One region of the Pseudomonas sp. MTM4 genome, then DNA from elsewhere that is predicted to be linked to it. Evidence: predicted binding sites of a transcription regulator. Region 1 holds the regulator's gene; each other region holds the start of a gene.
The links. The regulator FliA, encoded in region 1, starts transcription of late flagellar genes. The targets are predictions, from matches to a motif close to CTAAAGTTTNNNNNNNNNNNGCCGNTAA.
Positions count from the first base shown of each region.

Region 2: the regulator FliA is predicted to act here: its motif matches at 3,359-3,386, upstream of flgM (flagellar biosynthesis anti-sigma factor FlgM).
Region 3: the regulator FliA is predicted to act here: its motif matches at 2,097-2,124, upstream of GYM54_RS01775 (flagellin).

Region 1 covers NZ_CP048411.1:1,591,362-1,599,407, forward strand. The annotation lists gene motD (flagellar motor protein MotD) at 1-283, opposite strand, end outside; gene GYM54_RS07190 (flagellar motor protein) at 433-1,173, opposite strand; gene GYM54_RS07195 (chemotaxis response regulator protein-glutamate methylesterase) at 1,173-2,261, opposite strand; gene GYM54_RS07200 (chemotaxis protein CheA) at 2,576-4,762, opposite strand; gene GYM54_RS07205 (protein phosphatase CheZ) at 4,775-5,569, opposite strand; gene GYM54_RS07210 (chemotaxis response regulator CheY) at 5,593-5,967, opposite strand; gene fliA (RNA polymerase sigma factor FliA) at 6,083-6,829, opposite strand; gene fleN (flagellar synthesis regulator FleN) at 6,826-7,653, opposite strand; gene flhF (flagellar biosynthesis protein FlhF) at 7,745-8,046, opposite strand, start outside.
Region 2 covers NZ_CP048411.1:75,384-83,429, forward strand. The annotation lists gene GYM54_RS00425 (Arc family DNA-binding protein) at 190-513, opposite strand; gene GYM54_RS21855 (PA3371 family protein) at 729-911, opposite strand; tRNA gene GYM54_RS00430 (tRNA-Arg) at 1,431-1,507, shown strand; gene GYM54_RS00435 (flagellar brake protein) at 1,664-2,410, opposite strand; gene GYM54_RS00440 (flagella synthesis protein FlgN) at 2,479-2,949, opposite strand; gene flgM (flagellar biosynthesis anti-sigma factor FlgM) at 2,993-3,322, opposite strand; gene flgA (flagellar basal body P-ring formation chaperone FlgA) at 3,427-4,161, opposite strand; gene GYM54_RS00455 (chemotaxis protein CheV) at 4,253-5,185, shown strand; gene GYM54_RS00460 (protein-glutamate O-methyltransferase CheR) at 5,223-6,047, shown strand; gene flgB (flagellar basal body rod protein FlgB) at 6,262-6,666, shown strand; gene flgC (flagellar basal body rod protein FlgC) at 6,681-7,124, shown strand; gene flgD (flagellar hook assembly protein FlgD) at 7,143-7,823, shown strand; gene flgE (flagellar hook protein FlgE) at 7,855-8,046, shown strand, end outside.
Region 3 covers NZ_CP048411.1:367,934-375,979, reverse strand. The annotation lists gene GYM54_RS01780 (flagellar protein FlaG) at 1-351, opposite strand, end outside; gene GYM54_RS01775 (flagellin) at 421-1,884, opposite strand; gene ligA (NAD-dependent DNA ligase LigA) at 2,424-4,790, opposite strand; gene zipA (cell division protein ZipA) at 5,094-5,912, opposite strand; gene smc (chromosome segregation protein SMC) at 6,092-8,046, opposite strand, start outside.

The DNA of each region.
Region 1 (8,046 bases):
GGTCGATCGGCTCTCGTGATGATTGCGGTTCGTCTACTTGCGAGACGTCGGGTTCAGTGGTGCGGGGCCGCTCTTCGCCGATCGGGATCGGCTTGACCGCCCGGTCGACCTGATTGAAAACCCCGACAAGCGAGTCGGAGAGGATCTTGTATTTGCCCTCGTTGAGCGAGGAGATCGAATACATCACCACGAAGAAAGCGAACAGCAGCGTGATGAAATCTGCGTAAGAAACCAGCCAGCGTTCGTGGTTCTCTGGCTCCTCATGTGCTCTGCGTCGGGCCATGGTCAGACCCCTCGCAAAGGATACGAGCGGCCAGGCACAGCTACACACACCATCGGAACGGCGGCATAACAGCGATGAGTGGCTGTGATCGGAGCGCTTGCCATGTTCGTTCTCGTGTCTGCGGCGGCGAAATTGCGCGCCGTAGGCGGTCAGTCCATGAAGCCTTGCAGCTTCATTTCTATCGAGCGGGGGTTTTCGCCTTCGGCAATCGATAGAACACCTTCGAGCAACATCTCGCGGTAGGTGGTGTGTTTCTGCACCACGCTCTTAAGCTTGTTACCCATCGGCAATACCAGCAGGTTGGCGAAGGCGACGCCGTAGATGGTGGCAACGAATGCAACGGCTATGCCACTCCCCAGCTGACTGGGGTCGGCGAGATTGCCCATCACATGGATCAGCCCCATTACGGCTCCGATGATCCCTACCGTGGGCGAGTAACCGCCCATGCTTTCGAACACTTTCGCCGCACGGAGATCGCGGGTTTCCTGGGTGTACAAATCGACTTCGAGGATGCTGCGAATCACTTCCGGCTCCGCGCCATCGACCAGCAACTGCAAGCCCTTGCGGGCATAGGGGTCGGACTCGGTTTCGGCGATCGGCTCGAGGCCCAGCAACCCTTCCTTGCGCGCCGTGGCGCTCCAGCCAGTCACCAGGCTGATGCCACGGGCCATATCAACGCGCGGCGGGAAGAATATCCAGCCGACAATCGACATGGCGCGCATGAACACGGCCATAGGCGTCTGCAGCAGTACCGCGCCGAGCGTACCGCCCAGCACGATCAGGGCGGCGGGGCCATTGAGCAATGCCGAGACGTGACCGCCTTCGAGAAAATTACCCCCGACGATGGCGACGAACGCGAGGACCAGCCCGATCAGGCTGAGTACATCCATCAGATACACGCCTCGCTCAAATGGCGGCCGATGTCATCGAGGCCATAGACGGCGTCGCTGAGGTTGGCCTTGGCCACCGCCATCGGCATGCCATAAATGACGCAGCTGGCTTCGTCTTGCGTCCACACCTGGCTGCCGCTCTGCTTGAGCATGCGCGCGCCTTCCCGGCCATCGGCGCCCATGCCGGTCAGCACGACCGCCAATACCTTGTCGTTGAACGCCTTGGCGGCGGAGCCGAAGGTCACGTCCACGCAGGGCCGATAATGCAGACGCTCATCACCGGGCAGGATGCGCACCGCACCGCGTCCGTCGACCATCATCTGCTTGCCGCCCGGCGCCAACAGTGCGAGTCCGGGACGCAGCAGGTCGCCGTCTTCGGCTTCCTTGACGCGGATCTTGCAGAGCTTGTCCAGACGCTCGGCGAACGCCTTGGTAAAGGCCGCCGGCATATGCTGGATCAACACGATAGGAGCCGGAAAACTGGCAGGCAGCTGAGCCAGCACACGCTGAAGCGCTACCGGGCCGCCCGTCGAGGTGCCGATGGCCACCAGTCGATACGCCTTGCGCCGAGGCGCCGCCGACGCCTGTGCGGGGGCTGCGGTGCGTGGCGCCGCTGGAGCCGATCCCGAAGAAGTAGCCGCAGGACGAACTGCCGGTGCTACGGCTGCCGCGGTGCTGCTATAGCGGCGATTGCTGCGCGATATCGTGTTGACCTTCTCGCACAGCAGTCGCTTGACCTTCTCCGGGTTACGGGAAATATCTTCGAAATTCTTCGGCAGGAAATCCACCGCTCCCGCATCCAGCGCATCAAGGGTTACCCGTGCGCCTTCGTGGGTAAGCGAGGAAAACATCAAAACCGGCGTCGGGCAGCGCTGCATGATCTGTCGCACGGCGGTGATGCCGTCCATCATCGGCATCTCGTAATCCATCGTGATTACGTCGGGCTTCAGTTCGATGGCCTTATCGATGGCTTCGCGCCCGTTGGTGGCGGTTCCGATCACTTGAATATTCGGGTCGGAAGAAAGGATCTCCGAGACACGGCGGCGGAAGAAGCCGGAATCGTCCACCACCAGGACCTTGACTGCCATAACACACTCCTAGGGTCTGTTGACGCTTCGGCGCGAGCCGCGTTGCTGCGCCAAATGACGCCAGGCAAGGCGCGGGACGCAGGTAATGGTTGTTCCCTTGCCAAGTCCCGCAACGCCGCATGGCGTCATTTGCCGCGCAACCCTTCGCGCCGGGCCTGTTTTTGCGCGGCGCGGCGTTATTCGTCGTTCATTTGGAATAACCAAACTTCTCTCCTCATGCCTTGCTCCGCGCAAAAACAGGCTCCGGCGCGGCCGCAAACGAAACGTCAACAGACCCTAGCGACGGCGGCCCGCTCGGGGCCGCTGCGAACCGATCAGATCCGGCGCGCGTAGCGCTTGAGCATGCTCGGAACATCGAGGATCAAGGCGATGCGGCCATCGCCGGTGATGGTCGCGCCGGACATGCCCGGTGTGCCCTGCAGCATCTTGCCCAACGGCTTGATGACTACTTCCTCCTGGCCCACCAGCTGATCGACGACGAAGCCGATGCTCTGATTGCCGACGTTCAGAATCACCACATGGCCCTCGCGCTGCTCCTCCTGCTCGGCACCACGCACCAACCAGCGTTTGAGGTAGAACAGCGGCAGCGCCTTGTCGCGCACGATCACCACTTCCTGGCCGTCCACCACGTTGGTGCGGGACAGATCAAGGTGGAATATCTCGTTGACACTCACCAGCGGGAACGCGAACGCCTGGTTGCCGAGCATCACCATGAGCGTGGGCATGATCGCCAGCGTCAACGGTACCTTGATGACCACACGCGAGCCCTGGCCCTTGGCGGAAAACACGTTGACCGTGCCGTTGAGCTGGGAAATCTTGGTCTTGACCACGTCCATGCCGACACCGCGGCCGGACACGTCGGAGATCTCCGATTTGGTAGAGAAGCCCGGTGCGAAGATCAGGTTGTAGCATTCCAGGTCGTTCAGGCGGTCGGCCGCATCCTTGTCCAGCAAGCCTTTCTCGACCGCCTTGGCACGCAGAACCTCGGCGTCCATTCCTTTGCCATCGTCGGTGATAAGTAGCAGGATGTGGTCGCCTTCCTGCTCGGCCGACAGCACGACCTTGCCGGTGCGAGGCTTGCCGGCTGCTTCGCGCTCCTCCGGCGTCTCGATACCGTGGTCGACGGCGTTGCGCACCAAGTGCACCAGCGGATCGGCCAGTGCTTCGACGAGGTTCTTGTCCAGATCGGTTTCTTCACCGACCAGTTCCAGGTTGATCTCTTTTTTGAGGCTGCGGGCCAGATCCCGAACCAGTCGCGGAAAGCGCCCGAAGACCTTCTTGATTGGCTGCATGCGCGTTTTCATCACGGCACTTTGCAGATCGGCGGTCACCACATCCAGATTGGATACGGCCTTGGCCATGGCTTCGTCGCCGCTATTGGAGCCCAGGCGCACCAGACGGTTACGCACCAGCACCAGCTCGCCGACCATGTTCATGATTTCATCGAGCCGCGCGGTATCGACCCGCACAGTAGTCTCGGCTTCGCTCGCCGGCTTTTCGGGTGCAGGGGCAGCTTTGGCTGCCGTGTCCGTTTTGGCCGGAGCAGCGGCGGCTTTGCCTGGCGCTGCCGCAGGCGCGGATTTCGCGGGCGCGCTTTTCTTTGCAGAGGATGCAGCGGCGACAGGAGCGGCCGGAGCAGGTGTTGGAATTACGGGCGCCGCTTCGGGTTCGAACTTACCTTTGCCGTGCAACTGGTCCAGCAGGGCTTCGAACTCGTCGTCGGTGATTTCATCACCCCCTGCTGCAGCAGGCTTGTTCGCCTCGACAGGCGGCGCAGGCGCAGCAGAAGCCGGCTCGGAGAAGTGACCCTTGCCGTGCAGCTGGTCGAGCAACGCCTCGAATTCGTCGTCGGTAATCTCGTCGCTGACAGGCGCTTCAGCGAGCGGTGCGGCCGATGCCGGAATGGGCTCCGCCGCAAACTGGCCTTTGCCATGAAGCTGATCAAGCAAGGATTCGAATTCGTCGTCAGTGATCTCATCGCTGACGCTTGCGGTCGAGGCCTCGGCGGAATTTTCCAGCGCGCCAAGGAACTGCTCGAATTCGTTGTCCGCCGTCGCGGCTTCGGGCTCGGGCTCGGGCTCGACAAGGGTCTCGACGACCGGCTCGTCCCCGGCCGGTTCGGCCAGACGCGTCAGCGCCGCCAGCAGTTCTGGAGTCGCCGGGGTTACCGTGGTGCGCTCTCTAACCTGGGCAAACATTTCATTGACGGAATCCAATGCCTGCAGCACGACATCCATCAATTCCGAGTCGACGCGACGCTCACCCTTGCGCAGGATGTCGAAGACGTTTTCAGCAATATGACAGCACTCGACCAGCTCATGTAGCTGGAGAAAGCCGGCACCGCCTTTTACCGTATGGAAACCGCGAAAAATCGCATTGAGCAAGGCGGTGTCATCGGGGCTGCTTTCCAGCTCCACCAGCTGCTCTGACAATAGTTCGAGAATCTCGCCGGCCTCTACCAGGAAGTCCTGGAGGATTTCTTCATCGGCGTCGAAGCTCATATTCACCTTCCCCTAAAAGCCCAGGCTCGAAAGCAGATCATCGACATCGTCCTGCCCGGATACGACATCCTCACGTATATCGGCATGCATCTGCGGACCTTCACCATTGGAAGGCTCTTTTTCTTGTTTTTTCTTTTCCTGCTCGACGCGCATCGCTTCGCGGTCATGCTGAATGCCCGCTACGCGGTCGACTTGGCCGGCCATCAACACGAGATTGAGCAGGTTGCTTTCGAGCTCAGTGATCAGCCGGGTCACCCGCTTGATCACCTGACCGGTCAAGTCCTGGAAATCCTGCGCCAACATGATTTCACTGAGATTCTGCGACAGCTGGCTGCTGTCGCTCAGGGAGCGTTGCAGATACTGGTCAATGCGGCGAACCAGCTCCCGAAACTCCTCGGCGTTCATATCTCTGCGCATGAAGCGCTGCCAGTCGGCGACCAGGCTTTGCGCTTCGTAACTGACGTAGTTCACCAGCGGCGCCGACTCCTCGACCAGATCCATGGTGCGGTTGGCGGCCTTTTCGGTCATTTCCACGACATAGGAAAGACGATCGGTGGCGTCGGTGATGGGTGACGGATCGCCGCCCGTAGCGCAGGTATCCATCTCGAGCTTGACGATGGCGTTATGCAGCTCGCGGGTCAGCTTGCCGACTTCCTGGTAAAGCCCGTTATTACGGGCCTGATTGAGCTCGTTGAACATCTGTGCCGCTTCGTCGAAGCGGCCCTGCTGCAAACTCTCGATCAGTTGGGGTGCGTGAGCCTTCAGAGTCGCTTCGAACTCCGCCAGGCTTTGGTCTGCTTGCGTCATAGTGCCCTCGCGGCGTTACTGCTTCAGCCGTTGACGCGCTCGAAGATCTTTTCGATCTTCTCTTTGAGCACTTGAGCCGTGAATGGCTTGACCACATAACCGTTTACGCCCGCCTGCGCGGCCTCGATGATCTGGTCGCGTTTCGCCTCGGCGGTGACCATCAATACGGGCAGATGCTTCAGGCGCTCGTCGGCACGGACGGCACGCAGCAGATCGATGCCGCTCATGCCGGGCATGTTCCAGTCAGTGACGAGGAAATCGAAGCCGCCGCTCTTGAGCATCGGCAGCGCGGTGGTGCCGTCATCTGCCTCGGCAGTGTTGGTAAAGCCCAGATCGCGCAAGAGGTTCTTGATGATCCGTCTCATGGTCGAGAAATCATCGACGATGAGGATTTTCATATTCTTGTCCAAGTAAACCTCCGTAAATCCCGAATCCCCAGAACCTGCTCACGGTCTGTTGCGGGCCTCATGAATGAAGCTCGTAAGCGGCCTATAGTGCTTTTTTGCGAATCGATCAGCGCCCGCGCCACTCGCCAAGGCGAGCCCGCAGGCGCGCCGCGCACTGACTGTGCAACTGGCTCACTCGCGATTCGCTGACCCCTAGCACCTGGCCGATTTCCTTCAAATTCAATTCTTCGTCGTAATACAGCGAAAGCACCAGCTTTTCACGCTCGGGCAGGTTGCCGATGGCCTCGGCCAGCGCCTGCTGAAAACGCTCGTCTTCAAGATCGCGGGACGGCTCCGGATGGGCGCTGGCGGCATCCTCTCCAAACTCCCCGTGCTCACCTTCCTGCAGCAAATCATCGAAGCTGAACAAGCGGCTGCCCAGAGTGTCGCCCAGAATGCCGTAGTACTCATCGAGACTCAATTTAAGTTCGGCCGCAACGTCCTGATCTTTAGCATCGCGACCGGTTCTGGCTTCGATCGCCCGGATCGCTTCGCTGACCATGCGTGAATTGCGGTGCACCGAACGCGGCGCCCAGTCGCCCTTGCGGACCTCGTCGAGCATTGCGCCGCGGATGCGGATACCGGCGTAGGTCTCGAAACTCGCACCTTTTCCGGCGTCATACTTCTTCGACGCCTCGAGCAAGCCGATCATGCCGGCCTGCATCAGGTCATCGACCTGCACACTGGCCGGCAAGCGCGCCAGCAGGTGATAGGCGATGCGCTTGACCAACGGCGCGTACTGATCGATGAGTTGGTATTGCGAGTCTTTTGCCTGAGCTTTGCTGTAATACATAACGAGTCCAGCCGCGGTCAGTCGTTAGGCTCTGTGGCGGGCCTGACGAGGCGCTCCACAAAGAACTCCAAATGGCCCCGCGGCGTCGCCGGCAATGGCCAGGTATCCACCTTCTGCGCAATGGCCTTGATCGCCAGCGAGCATTTGGCTCGCGGATAGGCCTCATAAACGGCGCGCTGTTTCTGTACCGCCTTGCGTACCGCCTCGTCGTACGGAACCGCGCCGACGTATTGCAACGCTACATCGAGGAACCGCTCGGTCACCTTGCTCAGCTTGGCGAACAGGTTGCGGCCCTCCTGGGGCGCGTGTGCCATGTTCGCCAACACACGGAAACGGCTGATGCCATAGTCACGATTGAGCAGCTTGATCAACGCGTAAGCGTCGGTGATCGAAGTAGGCTCGTCGGTCACCACCAGCAAAATCTCCTGCGCGGCCCGAACGAAACTCACGACACCGTCGCCAATGCCTGCCGCGGTGTCGATGATCAGCACGTCGATATCGTTGCCGAGATCGCTGAACGCCTGGATCAGTCCTGAATGCTGCAGTGTAGACAGCTGCACCATGCTTTGCGTGCCGGATGCCGCGGGCACGACGCGGATGCCACCCGGCCCCTGAATCAATACGTCACGCAGGTCGCATTCGCCCGCAATGACATCGGCCAGCGTTCGCTTGGCGGTCAAACCCAGCAGTACGTCGACGTTGGCCAAGCCAAGGTCGGCATCGAGCAGCACCACCCGACGACCAAGATCGGCCAGCGCCAGCGCCAGATTGACCGACACGTTGGTCTTGCCGACGCCACCCTTGCCGCCGGTAACTGCAATAACCTGTACGGGATGCATACCCATTTTCACACGCCTATATCTTGCTTGAGCCCTTGGGCCTTCGATGCGTTCAGCCCGAACGCGTCTTCTTTGTGTGTATCACGGAGCAAAGCGTTCATCCGACCTTCCGTGAAGAACCGTTGTACAGACCGGAGAACATGTCGGCCATGGTTTCCTCGCTGGGATTCTCCTCCGATTGCAGGCTCACCGCGCGACTGACCAGCTGATGACTGCGCGGCAGTTGCAGATCGTCGGGGATGCGCGGCCCATCGGTGAGGTACGCGATCGGCAGATGCTGGCTAATGGTGAGGCCGAGCACGTCACCCAGGCTACCGGCTTCATCAAGTTTAGTCAGAATGCAGCCGGCCAGCCCACAACGGCGATAGTGATGCCAGGTCGCCTTGAGCACCTGGCTCT
Region 2 (8,046 bases), 1.5 Mb from region 1:
GATGCTTGGTCGTCAACCAGCCAAGCTTTTCCCTGTTTTGCTCGAGCGTTGTATTAGCGCGTGTGCCCTGCTAACCGTTTCCTCGATCCAGGCCTTAGATCAAGCAGATAACGCTCAGATGGTGCGCCGCAAACGACAACGCCCCGACTGTGTCGAGGCGTTTGTAAGTCCGCAGGCTATCGGCGATGGTTAGTCTTCTTTTGCAGCTTCGGTGTCTTGCGCGATCAGAGCGATCAGGGCGTTCTGCTGGCGATGGGCAAGCTGACGAAAACGCTGGAGCAATTCACGCTCATGAAGTGTCAGTTCCGGGCTGTCCAGCCGCATGCTCAAATCGTCGTCGAGTGCGCCTTCTTGCAGAAGGCTTTGCTCCAGGCGAGCAATGATCTCAGAGTTCATGCTGCGATGATGATTGCGCGCAACCTCGGCGATACGCTCCCGCATTCCGTCTGGTAGCCGAACCACGAATTTGTCAGCCGTACGGCTGGAGTAAACTGCCTGCTTCATAGGGCGCATATTAAACCGGTTAGTCAGGGTGGAGATGGTGGCTTATTGCCGTTCTAGTCCCGGTCTGACAACCAAACAGCACTCGCTGTTCCGCGACCTGAAAAAAAGATGCTAGGCGGCTTTATGGCGCCAATTATACGACGACAAATATCAGAGTAAAGACATGATGATGGCGAAACGCCGTTACTGTGATCAGCTACTGATCTTTGTCTGTTAATCGCGTCCTAGCGTAGTACTGGATCGAATTTAATCCGCCGACCGATCAGAAGTGAGATCACGAAGAGAACGCAAAAAAATACCGTGCCTCCTTCTACGACCGGCTCCCACATGTCGGGAAGGGCAGTACCAATGCTCAGTGCGCCACAGATGATGCTGAGCAGAAGGAAAATGCAGCCATAAATAGACATCCGTTATCTCCTTGATGAAACAAAACGCAGGGGTCTTAGAAGACCCACCGTTGCGGTTGCGTGGGCGTGCTCATTGCTTGGCTGCTAATGGTTTGCGCTGGCATTGTCAGCCTATGAACCGACGGGGTAGCGGGTTGCTCCAATGTGCCAGTTGGAGCGTGTTCTGGTTCCTGCGCTGTTGCCTGCAATTGCATCACAGCGACCACGGCCAGGATGGCTGAACTGAATAAATAAGCTGGGCGTAGCATTGGCGGCTCCTTCGCAAATGGTTCGCATGGCTTAAGCATTCGGTGTGCCATCTTTTTAAGGAAAAAATTCCTTATTTTTCATATACTTACGACAGATTATTTTATGTCCATGATGCGTTTTGCATGATGCACATAAAAAGCGCAATGCAAAATGCAATATAAGGTTGGGTCATGATTCCGTCGCCTTGATATACGGCTGACTGACGGTCTGGCTCTGTTGCCAAGCGCATGACAAACGAGCCGAGGCCCGCTAACATGCTGCGCCTAACGCGTCCCAGTAGCTCAATTGGATAGAGCATCCCCCTCCTAAGGGGAAGGTTGTGAGTTCGAACCTCGCCTGGGACGCCAGCTTTTGCCTCCATTAGGTCACGGCATCCCGCCGCCGTCTGGCCTATCGATAGCCGCGGCGGGATAATTCATGACCAATCAAAGTGACGTGGGTTGAACGGCTTGTCGGGAGCCGCTCTAACCATTTGCTCGTCTTTTCGTAACGGAGCATTTATCTCAGCTGAAGCGGCCGCTCGGCTGGTCGCGTCGTGCTTCGCGTTGTAGCTGGTAGACGAATCGTTCGATCTGGCGTTGCGTCAGGCCACTGATGCGATAGAAGCGCATTCCGCAAAAAGTGACATCGAGCTTTTCATCGAAAACGACATGCCGTAGTTCGGCCGCCGTTGTGATGGTGCCAAAGGGAAGCCTTGCGGAGAGGTGTTCGTACACTCGTCCCGTCTGTAGGCCACTCTGAAGGTTGCCTTGGAAGCTCAGCTTGCAGCCAGTCGCCGACATGTCCAGCACTTTACCTTCAACAGGCTTGATAGTTTTGTCGCTGAGTTCGGCAACGATAGGTTGGCCAGCCAACGAGGCACGGTACGCGTTGCGTCGTTGATGGTAGAGGACTTGATCGGGTAGGGGTGCCCAGTAGCAGCGGGCATCTTCCAGTTCGCCTGGATGCACCGGGTGATCATTGCTCCAGGCAATGCGCACGCCTTCGTAATAGCCTTCAACCTGAAAGGCTTCGCCGGACGCCATCAAGCGTTCGCCGTCGTTAGGTATCAACTCGTCGAGCGCAATCCAGCCCTTCTCACGGTTCATTTCGACCATATAAGTCTGATAGCGCTGGTTACGGTCAACGAATCGGACCAGTAGCGGGATGTGGTTATCCAGCAGTTGCTTCAGAGTCGCGTGGATCTCGGTTGTTGTCTTGAGAATCTGAGGAGGCTGCGGGCCTCCGTCCTCTGCAAACGGATTGGACACTTAACATTGCTCTCCGGCATGTAACGACGTCCGCCGCATAATAGCATTTTGCCTTTATTTGGCGGCGGTCAGGCCTGGCTAAGCGGGCGATGATTTGCCGTTCTGGCGGTGGCACCTCGGCGGTCGTAGAGATCGGGCGTCTGGTTGCTACCCTGCAGCACATGCAGCATGGCGCCTACTGCGCTCTTATTGGCGCGAATAAGCTTGCCGTTGCGGTCGTTGGAATTTCTGCAGGTTTCTAAAACGCTCTCGAGCTGCTCCGCATGGGCAAGAATGTCGTCGCCTATCGCAGAGTTCGCGACAAAGGTCGCCAAGCCTTTTTTATCGGCGCTAAGCTGCGCCTTAGCAAGGGTTTGGCTGCGGAAGGCGCCATGCTGACCCAGCAGCGCCAGGAGTGTCTGCTTTTGTGTGAGCAGCTGCTCCAGGCCTGCGAGGTTGCGCTCGGCAAGTGCCTGGTACTCGGCATCGATGAGCTCAAGAAGCTTTCGGGCGGTGCCGATATCGTCAACCAGCTGTTGAAGCAATTCGGTATCTTGCATAGTGGTCTCTAATGCGCTGACGCCTGGCTACCTTTTACTGGGTTCAACGCTGGCTTTCGAACGCTAGCAGTTTCGATGCCACTCGCTGAGGATCTACCTGATAGCTGCCATCGGCTATCGCCTGCTTGATCTGAGCGACACGCTCCTGATCGACAGAGGGTTGCTGGCTCAACTTCTCAGCGGTCTGCTGCAGACGTTGTGCTTCCGGGCTCAACTGAACGCTCTCGCCGGATACAGCCGTACTACTGGTGTTCTTCACTGCGTCGGCAGCAGGCTGCGGAACCGTTGGCCGCTCAGTGTTCTGCACATTGCTGCTTCGCCCACTGCTCGGTGGGCTGACGGCACCGTTGGGCCGGTTGAAATCGATAGCCATGATCGAAACCTCGAATAAGTCAGGACGCTTGCCTGCTTTTCGGCAAAGCCATGGGAAACTTTAGCTTTATTTTCCCGGAGTGGCTGCGGCAGCGTCAGTCCTTCTCACATCGCGACTTCCACCTGACCGGGACCAACGACGCGGGCCTTGATAACGCGGCCAGATCGCTGATTTTTGACCCTGATCTGACTGCCAAGTGCGCCATCGGATAAAGCTTCGCCTGGCATTCTCACATTTATTGACGAATTTTTCGCGCTGATTACGACCTGATCGCCTTTGCGCACGATTTCCGCTAGCGAAACAGCGTTAGGGGTAAGCACCTGATCGGGAAGGGCGCTGCGGGTGAGTTTGTTACCTAGAACCTGATCGTAGGCCGTCAGGTAACCCTGGGTCAGCAGGCTGACGTCCCGTTCGGCTAGAGTCACGTCAGCTTGCTCCAGGATGCTTTCGCGCGCCAGCGGTCGCCGGGCGACTATTACTTCGCGGAACAAATGGACCTGCGCGGGGACGAAAACGGACCAGGGCGCCGAGCCTTCGCAGCTGACCCGTACGGTTGTGCGGCCAACCGGTTGCGCAGGGCTTTCCAGTTTCGTAGTCAACGGGCGATCGCAATGCGCCAGGCGCAGACGAGGATCGAGTCTGTTGACCTCGACCTGATGGCGGGCCTGGATTTGGCTACGCTGCAAATAGTCGGTCACCTCACGCTCAAGAAATCCGCGTGCTGCGTCGATAAGCTGTTCAGGCCTTGTTGCCGAGTCAGCAAACTGGCTCAGCCCGCATAACGCCGAAAACAGGATCGCGCGACAAAGCGCAATGCAAGGACGCCGGAAAAAAGTCATCTGTTCGTTCATGTCATGGCAGAAGCAAAGGGCGTGCCGGTAAGTCTGCCGGACATTCTGAACACCATTTCGCAAAGCAAGAGGAACTGGCATGGCCGGTGTATTGGATTCGGTTAACCAGCGTACCCAGCTGGTGGGGCAGAATCGTCTGGAGTTGCTGCTGTTCAGGCTGGATGACAAGCAGCTCTATGGCATTAACGTGTTCAAGGTTAAAGAGGTGCTGCAGTGTCCTCGGCTCACCATCATGCCTCGGTCCAGTCCGGTTGTGCGTGGCGTGGCGAACATACGTGGCAGCACGCTTTCGATTCTCGATCTTTCCTTGGCTACCGGAAAACCTGCATTGCAGGACCTCTCCAATAGCTTCGCCATCATCGTTGAATACAACAACAAGGTGCTCGGGTTTCTGGTGCGATCGGTGGAGCGGATCGTCAATATGAACTGGGAGGCCATCCTGCCGCCGCCCAAAGGCGTTGGGCCTGATCACTATCTGACAGCTGTCACCCATGTGGATGGCCAGATGGTCGAAATCATCGACGTGGAAAAAGTGCTGGCCGAGGTGGCTCCCGTTTCGGAAGTGCTATCGGTTGGTATCGCGGACGAGGAAACCACCAGCAAGGCGTCATCCAGCCGGGTTCTGATCGTCGATGATTCCTCGGTTGCGCGGAAACAGATAATTCGTTGTCTACAGAATCTGGGAATCGAGGTGGTTGCACACAACGATGGCCGCCAGGCGCTGACCTACCTGCGAAAGTTGGTAGCAGATGGCAAGAAGCCATCCGAGGAATTCGTCATGATGATTTCAGACATCGAAATGCCTGAGATGGACGGCTATACGTTGACCACCGAGGTTCGTCAGGATCCGGCCATGCGGGATTTGCATATTCTGCTGCATACTTCACTCTCCGGTGTGTTCAACCAGAGCATGGTCAAGCGAGTCGGTGCGGACGATTTTCTCGCCAAATTTCAGGCGGACGATCTGGCCAACCGGGTGATAGAGCGAATCCGAACTACGGATAAGAATTGAGGCATGTCCTCTTCAATACGACTGGTGGGCCTTATCAGTGTCAGGTGATCCGGATTTCGATCAGTTCCGAGTGTTCCTAGAGAAGACGTGCGGCATTCTGCTGGGCAGCAACAAGCAGTACCTCGTAACCAGCCGGCTGAACAAGCTGATGGAGCAGCAGGGGCTCAGGAGCCTTGGCGACCTGGTCAGGAAAATTCAGGCCCAGCCACGCAGCGGTCTGCGTGAGCAGGTCGTGGATGCGATGACGACCAACGAAACGCTCTGGTTTCGCGATACCTATCCATTCGAAGTGCTTAGGAGTCGGACCTTGCCGGAGCTCCTGAAAACCGCGCCGGGTCAACGCCTGCGTATATGGTCGGCTGCCTGTTCCTCGGGGCAGGAACCTTATTCGTTGTCGATGACTGTCGACGAATATGAGCGCAGCAACCCCAGCCAACTTAAGTTGGCAGTTCAGATCGTCGCTACCGAGCTGTCTGGCACCATGCTTGCTGCAAGCAAGGCTGCGGAGTACGACAGTCTGGCTATCGCGCGGGGATTGTCGAGCGAGCGCTTACAGCGTTATTTCGACGTCAAGACACCAGGCCGTTGGGTTGTCAAACCAGCGATTCGAAACCGCGTCGAGTTCCGTGTTCAGAATCTGCTCGATAGCTATGCGGTGCTGGGGAAGTTCGACGTGGTGTTCTGCCGTAACGTGCTCATCTACTTTTCTGCGGATGTGAAGAAAGACATTCTTCGGCGTATTCACGCCACGCTGAAGCCGGGCGGATATTTGTTTCTCGGGGCATCCGAGGCGCTGAACGGGCTTCCTGAGTTGTACCAGATGATCCAATGCAGTCCAGGCATCATCTATAAGGCTAAGTAGGAACGGTCGATCCTGCAGCGTCGCAGCGAGGCGGCGGCAGAAATCTGTCGGTCATGAGTGAAGAGGCGGCAAAAACATGGAAAAGCTTTGCCGCTTTTGACGCATCGCTCCTGATGCGTTGCTATAAATCCCTTCTAAATCAGTTAATTATCGAAATGGCATGGCCTTTGCTGTTGGTTTGCTAAGCAGACTGTATCCGGCAGAGGGCCAGATCATGAGCATCAGTTTCGATAAAGCTCTGGGTATCCACGAAAAAGCACTTGGCTTTCGCGCTCAGCGTGCCGAGGTGCTTGCCAACAATATTGCCAACGCCGACACGCCTAATTATAAGGCCCGTGATCTGGAGTTCGGCAGCGTTCTGGCTGCCCAGCAGAGCAAAAACCAGGGCGAGTTCGGCGTCGCTGTCACCAGTAGCAAGCACATCGCGGCGCAAGGGTTTGAGATTGCCGATCCAGGCCTTCGATTTCGCACGCCGATGCATGCTTCGCTGGATCAGAACACTGTCGATGCACAGGTCGAGCAAGCCGCTTACGCCGAAAACGCCGTCGACTTCCAGGCAAGCTTCACCTTTCTCAACAGTAAATTCAGGGGGCTCATGAGCGCCCTGCGCGGCGAATAACAGGAGCGAAGCCCATGTCCCTTAGCAGCGTATTCAATATCGCCGGCAGCGGCATGAGTGCTCAAAGCACTCGCCTCAACACCATCTCCAGCAACATCGCCAACGCTGAGACCGTTTCGTCCAGCGTCGATCAAACTTACCGCGCCCGCCATCCGGTCTTCGCGACCATGTTGCAGCAGGCCAACGGTACGCCAAGCGGATCCTTGTTCGCCGAGCAGGATCAAGCTGGTGCCGGTGTTCAGGTGCTCGGCGTGGTGGAAGACCAGAGCGAGCTGCAAGCCCGTTACGAGCCCAACCATCCGGCTGCGAATGAAGAAGGCTACGTCTATTACCCGAACGTCAACGTCGTGGAGGAAATGGCGGACATGATTTCTGCCAGCCGGTCGTTCCAGACCAACGCCGAGTTGATGAATACGGCCAAGACCATGCTGCAGAAAGTTCTGACCCTAGGCCAGTAACCCTTACGAGAGATAGCCATGAGCACGACAGGCGGCGTCAGCGGTACCGGTTCGGTACTCGACCAATACCAGATCAAAGATCGCGAAGTAAAAAGCAACGATCTTGGCAAGAACGAGTTTCTTGAGCTGCTGGTAACTCAGCTGAACAACCAGAACCCTCTGGAACCTCAGGAAAACGGCGAGTTCATTGCACAGTTGGCCCAGTTCAGTACGGTCGAAGGTGTGGAGAAACTGAACTCAAGCATGGAAACCATGCTATCGGGCTATCAGTCATCCCAGGCGCTACAGGCGTCGTCGCTGGTTGGCCGCAAGGTGATCGTGCCCACCGACAAGGCCGTCGTCGATACCAGCGAAACCTTCAAGGCCAGCCTGGTATTGCCGACGACCAGCAGCAACGTGTCGGTCAACGTTTATGACAGTGCCGGCACGGTGGTCAACCGGATCAACATGGGCCAGCAGGAAGCCGGAAACGTTTCGTTCATGTGGGACGGCAAGGATTCGAGCGGCAATACCTTGCCGCCTGGAACCTACCGATTCGAAGCACAAGCCACCTATCAAGGCGAGACCAAGGGTTTGTACACCTTGCTCCCAGCCAACGTAGACAGCGTCACGCTCGGACAGAACGGCGGGGAGCTGATGCTCAACCTGGCCGGTGTTGGCAGCATTGGGCTGTCTCAAGTCCAGGTCATTGGTCAGTAACTGCCGGCACACCCGGTAACAGGAGCAATTCATGTCGTTCAATATCGGCCTTAGCGGCATGCGTGCCGCCAGCAAAGACCTCAACGTTACAGGTAACAACATCGCTAACGCCGGAACTGCTGGCTTCAAGCAGTCACGTGCAGAGTTTGCGGATGTGTATGCCTCGTCCGTACTCGGAACTGGTAAGAATCCCCAGGGCAGCGGCGTGTTGCTTGCGAACGTG
Region 3 (8,046 bases), 1.2 Mb from region 1:
TTCGAATAACAAACTGCGCATTTCATCCAGTCGCTCGGTAAGGTGAAGGATTTCCTCCGATGGTATCTGCCGAACGATTTTACCTGACTCGCCATCGATTACACGAACAACCACGTCACCGGTGGAATCGTCAACGCTGAAGCTCAGATCCCGTTGGATATTCTGCATCTGCGACCGAAGTTTTTCGACCAAGTCAGCGGTGTTCTCTTGCTCTTCCGCTTTTGCGGGAGCCGTTGCTGGCTGAAGCCTATCGGACGCAGAAAACCCAGCCTCCTTGAGAAGGCTGGGTGGCGATCCAGCTGTCATCTGCGTTTGCGGTGCGGCTCCGCCAGATAATTTTCCGACGTCCATTGATTCACCTCTCATGAATCAATGAGGGTAGAGCACAGCCCTACCCTCATCATTAACGCCTTCTGCTTATTACTGCAGCAAGCTCAGAACAGCCTGCGGCAGCTGCTTGGCCTGGGCGAGGATTGCGGTACCAGCCTGTTGCAGGATCTGGTTCTTGCTCAGGTTGGCGGTTTCAGCTGCGAAGTCGGTGTCTTGGATACGACCGCGGGCAGCGGAAACATTCTCACTGATATTCGTGAGGTTGGCGATGGTATTGTCGAAGCGGTTCTGAACCGCACCAAGATCGGCGCGCTGTGTATCTATGCTTTTCAAAGCAGCATCGATTACATCAATGGCACTCTGAGCTCCGTCTACAGTTGAAATATCAACCTTTGATACTGAATTAACAGTCGATGACCCAGTAGCAGCAGATAATATCTCCGTGCTTGCGCCAGAAAAGCTGAACGACTCAACACCGCTAAGCTTAACTTCACCGACTGCGATCCGATTAGCGTTGGAGTTAACGGCAGACGATGCAGCTCCGTTTATGCCTACATCGTAAGTATGTGTTGCATCCGCCTCGGCAATCGAGAAGCTGATATCATCAGAACCCTTTAGCACAATGCTTGTTTTATCCAACGTACCGTCGCTATTCGCAGCAAACTCGGCAGTAACACCTGCATTAGAAGAATTTATTTGGTTCTTCATTGCGGTTAAGTCGTTAGCATTAAAATTATCAACGGTCACGCTTTCCCCATTCAGTGTCAAACTAACCGTTCCGCCATTGAATGTAGAATCAAAGCCACCAATTTTCACATCGTTCTTAACTTCTGCGGTAACACCAACCCCAGCAGCAGCAGTCGCCGTATTGATAGCTCCGGCAATATCTTTTGACGTCGATTCAGCAGTGTATGCAATTGCTCCTGTGGCGCCTTTAGAGTCAGAAATCTTAAAGTTAGCCGCTGCCAAAACAGCGTCAGTACCGTTGGTTGCTGCTGTAACAACAGTCCCGGCTACCGAACCTTTAGTCCCATATTCATTATTTCCGAGCTTGGCCGCCGCGGTGGATGCGATTGAAAAACCAATCGTCTCGTTTGCTTGCGAACCTACTTGGAACTTCACATTTGAAAAGTCACCATCGAGCAATTTGCGACCACCAAACGTGGTTGTGTTTGCAATACGATCAAGCTCTTCCTTAAGCTGCCCAACCTCTTGATTAAGAGCCTGGCGCTCAGTAGTGGAGTTGGAACCGTTAGCCGACTGGAGCGAAAGATCTCGCATACGCTGCAAAAGGTTGGTCGATTGCTGCATAGCGCCTTCAGCAGTCTGCGCCAAAGAGATACCGTCATTGGCGTTCTTTACGGCTACACCGAGACCATTGATCTGGCTGGTCAGACGGTTGGAAATCTGCAGGCCTGCAGCGTCATCCTTCGCGCTGTTAATGCGGCTACCAGTAGACAGGCGCTGCATGGAGGTGCTGAGGGCGTTGGACGAAGATTGCAGGTTACGCTGAGTGTTGAGCGATGCAATGTTTGTATTGACTGTAAGAGCCATGATGTGCCTCCAAGGGCGCTAGTTACTTTGGTTGCCTGAGCTTGCGACTCCGGGCCGGCTTTTGCCCAGGCACCCATTGAGTTCGCATTCGATTAGCTTATCGGCGTCGTTTCGGTGAGCTTTAGGAGGCGGTTGAAAATATTTTTGCAAGCCCCGAGAACAACCTGTACGACACCGGCGAATCCGCAAACAAGCGAGCCCGCCTGCGAAGGTTGTCGGACGGGTGGTGGAAATCTTTAATGGATGAATAGAAGGTAGCGAGGTGGACGGCAGGCGCGTGCGGGAGTGTTTGGTTTTAGAGTGGGCTGGAAACCCTTTTCGCCGCGAGGGCGCGCCTCCCACAGGACTGGAGTAAAGCCGCTGCTTTTGTAGGAGGGCCGCCCTCGGCGCGAAGCTTTTACTTGTTGTTCACTACCTGCTGTTCGTCGCGGGGCGAGCCCTAGCGGGCACAAGCGGTCGCCGGATCCGGATGCCTGCTTGTTGGCGGATTGTACCCGCCCAACGCGGATGCGCAGTTCGCCAGGAACCGGCGTTGTAGGCTAGTTTTCGAGCGCCGCCAGTCGTTGCAGGAACGACTCTTCATCTTCCACCGCGACGCCGAGTTCGTTGGCCTTCGCCAGTTTCGATCCGGCGCCCGGCCCTGCAACCACTACGCTGGTTTTTGCCGAGACGGAACCCGAAACCTTCGCCCCCAACGCCTCCAGCCTCGCCTTGGCCTCGTCGCGGCTCATGCTTTCCAGCGTTCCGGTCAGTACCCAGGTTTGGCCCGCCAGCGGCATGCCTTGCGCCGCCTTACGCTCGCTTTGCCAGTGCATGCCGAACTCATGCAACTGGGCCTCGATTGCGTAGGCGCGCTCGGCGTTGGTCGCGACATCGAAATAGTCGCGCAATGCGCGAGCAGCCTTTTCGTTGAGCCGCTCTACTTGGCGTAGATCGAGCCAGTCGGCTTCGATGATGCCCTTGAGGCTACCGAAGCGGTCGGCGAGGCGCTGAGCGCCGGTGGCGGCGATAGACGGCATGTTGAGCTTGTCGAGCAGTCCGGCGAGCGTCGCGCAGGCGGCAAACTCAGGATGCACGTCGCCCTCCTCCTGCAGCTGCACGCCTCGCTCGCGCAGCTGTTCGATGACGAGCTGGTTATGCTCATCCTCAAAGAAGCTGTGAATTTCATGGGCTACTTCCAGGCCGATGTCCGGCAGGTAAACCAGCACATCCGGTAACGCCCGGCTGATGCGATCCAGGGAACCCAAGGCCCGCGCCAGGAGTTTGGCCGTGCCCTCGCCCACGTCGGGAATGCCCAGCGCATAGATGAAGCGCGCTAAGGACGGCGTGCGGCTGACGTCGATGGATTTGAGCAGGTTGCGAGTCGACACTTCGGCGAAGCCTTCCAGAGCCAATACCTGCTCGAAGGTCAAGCAGTAGAGATCGGCTGGCGAGCTGACCAGTCCGGTATCGACCAGCTGCTCGACGATCTTGTCACCGAGCCCGTCGATGTCCATGGCGCGACGCGAAACGAAATGAATGATCGCCTGCTTGAGCTGCGCCTGGCAGGCCAGCCGGCCCACGCAGCGGTAGATCGAACCTTCGCTGATCGACTCCCGGCCCTTGCTGCGTTTGATCAGCTGGGTGCGTTCAACGGCCGAGCCGCAGACTGGGCATTGTTCCGGTACGTGAACGACACGCGCGTTTTCAGGACGACGCTCCGGGATCACACCGAGAATTTGCGGAATCACATCGCCCGCGCGCCGCACGATGACCGTGTCGCCGATCATCACGCCCAGGCGCGCCACCTCATCCATGTTGTGCAGCGTGGCGTTCGAGACCGTCACGCCAGCGACCTGCACGGGCTTCAGGCGTGCAACCGGTGTGATTGCGCCAGTACGGCCCACCTGGAATTCCACGTCCAGTAGTTCGGTCACTTCCTCGCGGGCCGGAAACTTATGCGCGATGGCCCAGCGTGGTTCGCGCGCACGGAAGCCCAGCTCGCGCTGCTGCGCGGTCGAGTTGACCTTGAACACTACGCCATCAATCTCGTATGGCAGCGCGTCGCGTTTTTCGCCGATCGACTGGTAATAGGCACGGCACTCAGCGACGCCCTTGGCCAGCCTCAGCTCACGGCTAATGGGCAAACCCCAGCCTTTGAGCGCATTGAGGATGTCGATGTGGGTATCCGGCAGCTCGCCATCGCTGCGGCCGACGCCGTAGGCACAAAGCTCCAGCGGGCGGCTGGCGGTTATCTTCGAGTCAAGCTGTCGCAGGCTGCCGGCTGCGGCGTTGCGTGGATTAGCGAAGGGCTTGCCGCCGGCTTCCAGTTGGCGTGCATTCAACGCCTCGAAGCCGGCCTTGGGCATATAAATTTCACCGCGCACTTCCAGTACCGACGGCCAGCCGCTGCCATGCAGTTTGAGCGGGATATTGCGAATGGTGCGGACGTTGGTGCTGATGTCCTCGCCCGTACTGCCGTCACCACGCGTGGCACCGCGTACCAGCTGGCCGTTTTCGTAAAGCAGGCTGACGGCCAGGCCGTCGAGTTTCGGTTCGCAGCTGTATTCCAGCTCAGCGCCGTTGCCAAATAGATCACCCGAGGGCAAGTCCAGCCCGTCGCGGGCGCGTCGATCGAAGTCGAGCAGATCCTGCTCCTCGAAGGCATTGCCCAGGCTCAGCATCGGCACTTCGTGGCGGACCTGGCCGAATGCCGCTAAGGCCGCACCACCGACACGCTGAGTGGGTGAGTCGGGGGTGACCAGTCCCGGGTGTTCGGTTTCGAGCGCTTTGAGCTCCTTGAACAGGCGGTCGTACTCGGCATCGGGAACGCTGGGCTCGTCGAGTACGTAGTAGCGATAGTTGTGAGCGTCGATTTCGCTGCGCAGTTCGGCGATGCGCTCGGCAGCAGTTTGGGCGGAAGGCATAGAACGGAGCCGTGGCAGTGGCAATGCTGGTCAGACAGTCTCAGCGCGCCTTTGGTTGATATAAGGCGCGGGATTTTAGCTGATTCAGAAAATGGTGGCTGGGGTGCGCGGGGGTTCGGTCTTTCGGAGGGGCTGGTAGGCCTGCGGCCTACTTCGCCGCGAGGGCGCGCCTCCTACAAGAGCGGAGCGGTTTTGAGTAGGTTGGGCTTCAGCCCACCACAGACCACGGTGGGCTCCTTCTTGGTGGGCTGAAGCCCACCCTACGGGCTGAAGCGGAGCGCCGCCCGGCCCACCCTACGCCAGTCAGCGTTGCTTGACGGTCATCTGCCGGCGCTCGTATTCGACGATGCGCTGGCGGTAGTGCTCGATGGTCTGCGCGGTCAATACGCTGCGCTGATCGTCTTTCAACTCGCCGTTCAATTCCGAGGACAGCTTGCGTGCGGCGGCGACCATCACGTCGAAGGCTTGCTTGGGATGACGCGGGCCGGGCAGGCCGAGGAAGAAGCTCACGGCCGGCGTGGTGAAATGGTCGATATCATCCAGATCGAATGTGCCGGGCTTGACGGCGTTGGCCATGGAAAACAGCACCTCGCCATTGCCTGCCATGCTTTCGTGGCGATGGAATATGTCCATTTCGCCGAAACGCAGGCCGCTTTCCAGAATGTTCTGCAGCAGCGCCGGGCCACGGAAGCCGTGCGGGTCGCGGGAAATCACGTTGATGACGAGCACTTCCTCGACCGGAGGCAGTTCATGCTCGGACTCGCTCGCCTCACCGTCATCGCCTGCCACAGGCTCGAGCAATGTCGGGACCGGCTCATCGCTGGTGAAGTGTAGATCGCCCTGCTGAGGTTCGTTGGTGCGACGTTTGACTGTCTCGCGCGCGCTCATTGACGGGAGATCCGTTTCGTCCAGCGATGGCTCGTTGTTGCGGCTAACGACTCGCGGCGGTCCTAACAACTCATTGGAGTCGCCTTCGTCAGGGAAACTGTTGGCGATATTGCGATCTAGCTTGAATTTCAACTTGCCTTTGCTGCCGCGCATCCGGCGCCAGCCATCGAAAAGAATGCCGGCGATAACAATGATGCCGATGAGGATCAGCCACTCGCGCAGACCGATATCCATTAATGCTTAAACCCCTGAAATCGATGATAAAGACGCAGATTCACAGCCGCTGAACAGGCTCATCTGCGCATCGCAAAAATTGCGCTCTAAACTAGCACGACGAACGGTAGATGTGCACCGCCCGACGCGGCTCTTTTGTTAGTCTCCGTTTCCCTCAAAAACACCCGAACTAGCGGGTCTCAAGCCTCCACGAGTGCTACCGCCTGTTCCACATCGACGGCCACCAATCTTGAACAACCCGGTTCATGCATGGTCACGCCCATCAGCTGATCAGCCATCTCCATCGCGATCTTGTTGTGCGTGATGTAGATGAACTGCACCTTTTCGGACATTTCCTTGACCAGTCGCGCGTAGCGGCCGACGTTGGCGTCGTCCAGGGGTGCATCCACTTCATCGAGCATGCAGAACGGTGCCGGGTTGAGCTGGAAGATCGCAAACACGAGCGCCAGAGCGGTCAGTGCTTTTTCGCCGCCTGACAACAGGTGGATGGTGCTGTTCTTCTTGCCCGGCGGACGCGCCATGATCGCCACCCCGGTATCGAGTAAATCTTCCCCGGTAAGTTCCAGATAAGCGCTGCCGCCACCGAAAACCTTGGGAAAAAGCGCCTGCAGCCCGCCATTGATCTGGTCGAAGGTATCCTTGAAGCGATTGCGGGTTTCCTTGTCAATCTTGCGGATGACATTCTCCAGCGTATCCAGCGCCTCGGTGAGGTCGTCGTTCTGCGCATCGAGATAGCGCTTTCGTTCCGATTGCTGATGGTATTCGTCGATCGCCGCGAGGTTGATCGGACCGAGGCGCTGAATACGCGCAGCAAGGCGCTCGAGTTCAGCCTCCCACTCCGCCTCCGCTGCGCCAGCAGGCAGCGTCGCCAGCACGCCATGCAGATCGAAGCCATCTTCGTGCAGCTGATCCTGCAACGCCTTGCGCCGAACGCTGAGCGCTTGCCACTCCATGCGCTGCTGTTCGAGCTGGCCGCGTAATAGTTGCGCCTGCTGTTCAGCCTGGGTACGGCGTTTCTCGACATCGCGCAGTTCACGGTCGGCGTCTTCGAGTGCCAGGCGCGCCATCTTGAGCTCCTCCTCGACACCCATGCGTCGCTCAAGCAGCTCCTCGAGCTTCATTCGCAATTCATCGAGCGGGGCTTCACCCTCTTCCAGATTCAGACTGAGCTGCTCGCGACGCTCCATTGCTCGTTCGAATTGTTGTTCTAGGCGCTCCAATGCCTGGCGAGTCGAATCATGCTGTGCTTTCAGCGAGCCGACTCGCACAGCCAGCTGGTGCGCGTGATCCTTGTGCTGGCGGGCCTCCTGGCGAACCCGATCGAGAGACTCGCGGATGGCATCGCGGCTCGCCAGCAATGTTTCGCGTTGTTCGGTATCCGCTGCCATCGCGTCGAGCGCATCCTGCAGATGCAAACGAGCCTCGCCGAGCTGTTCGGTTTCAAGCTCACGCTGTTCGGACAGTTCGGAAAGCTCTTCATCTAGTCGAACACGGCGCAAGCTGAGCTGCTCCAGCCTGGCCTGGCTGGCGGATAATCGTGCATTCAACTCGGCCTGCTGACGGGACAGGTCTTGATGCTGACGACGCTGCTGTTCGCGCCGATCTTCCGATTCACGTTGTGTTTCGCGAAGCTGGCCGAGCCGCTCGCCCTGCAGTTCCAGACTTTGTTCGCGCTCATCGCGCTCAGCCTGCAGCCGCTCCAGTTCCTGACCGCGCGCCAGCAGTCCGGACTCGGCCTCTCCGGCACGCCGCACGCGCAAAAAATGTCGACCAACCCAGTAGCCGTCACGGCTGATCAGGCTTTCGCCCTCGCCGAGCGAACCACGTGCAGCCAGCGCCTGATCAAGATCATCCACCGGACGCACCCGCCCCAGCCACGGCGACAAATCGGCAGCTGACTCGACCTTATCCAGCAAGCTATTGGCCATGCCACCGCCGCCCTGCGCCGGGCTGACAAGCCGTAGTTCGCCCTGCTCGAAGCCGCTCATATCGAGGCCGTCGAATTGGTCCAGTAAGACCGCCTGTAAATCCGCACCCAGCACGGTTTCGACCGCCAGCTCCCAGCCCGGCTCGACGCGCAGCCCTTCGGCGAGGCGTGGACGCTCATCGAGCCCCTGCTCACGCAACCATTCGG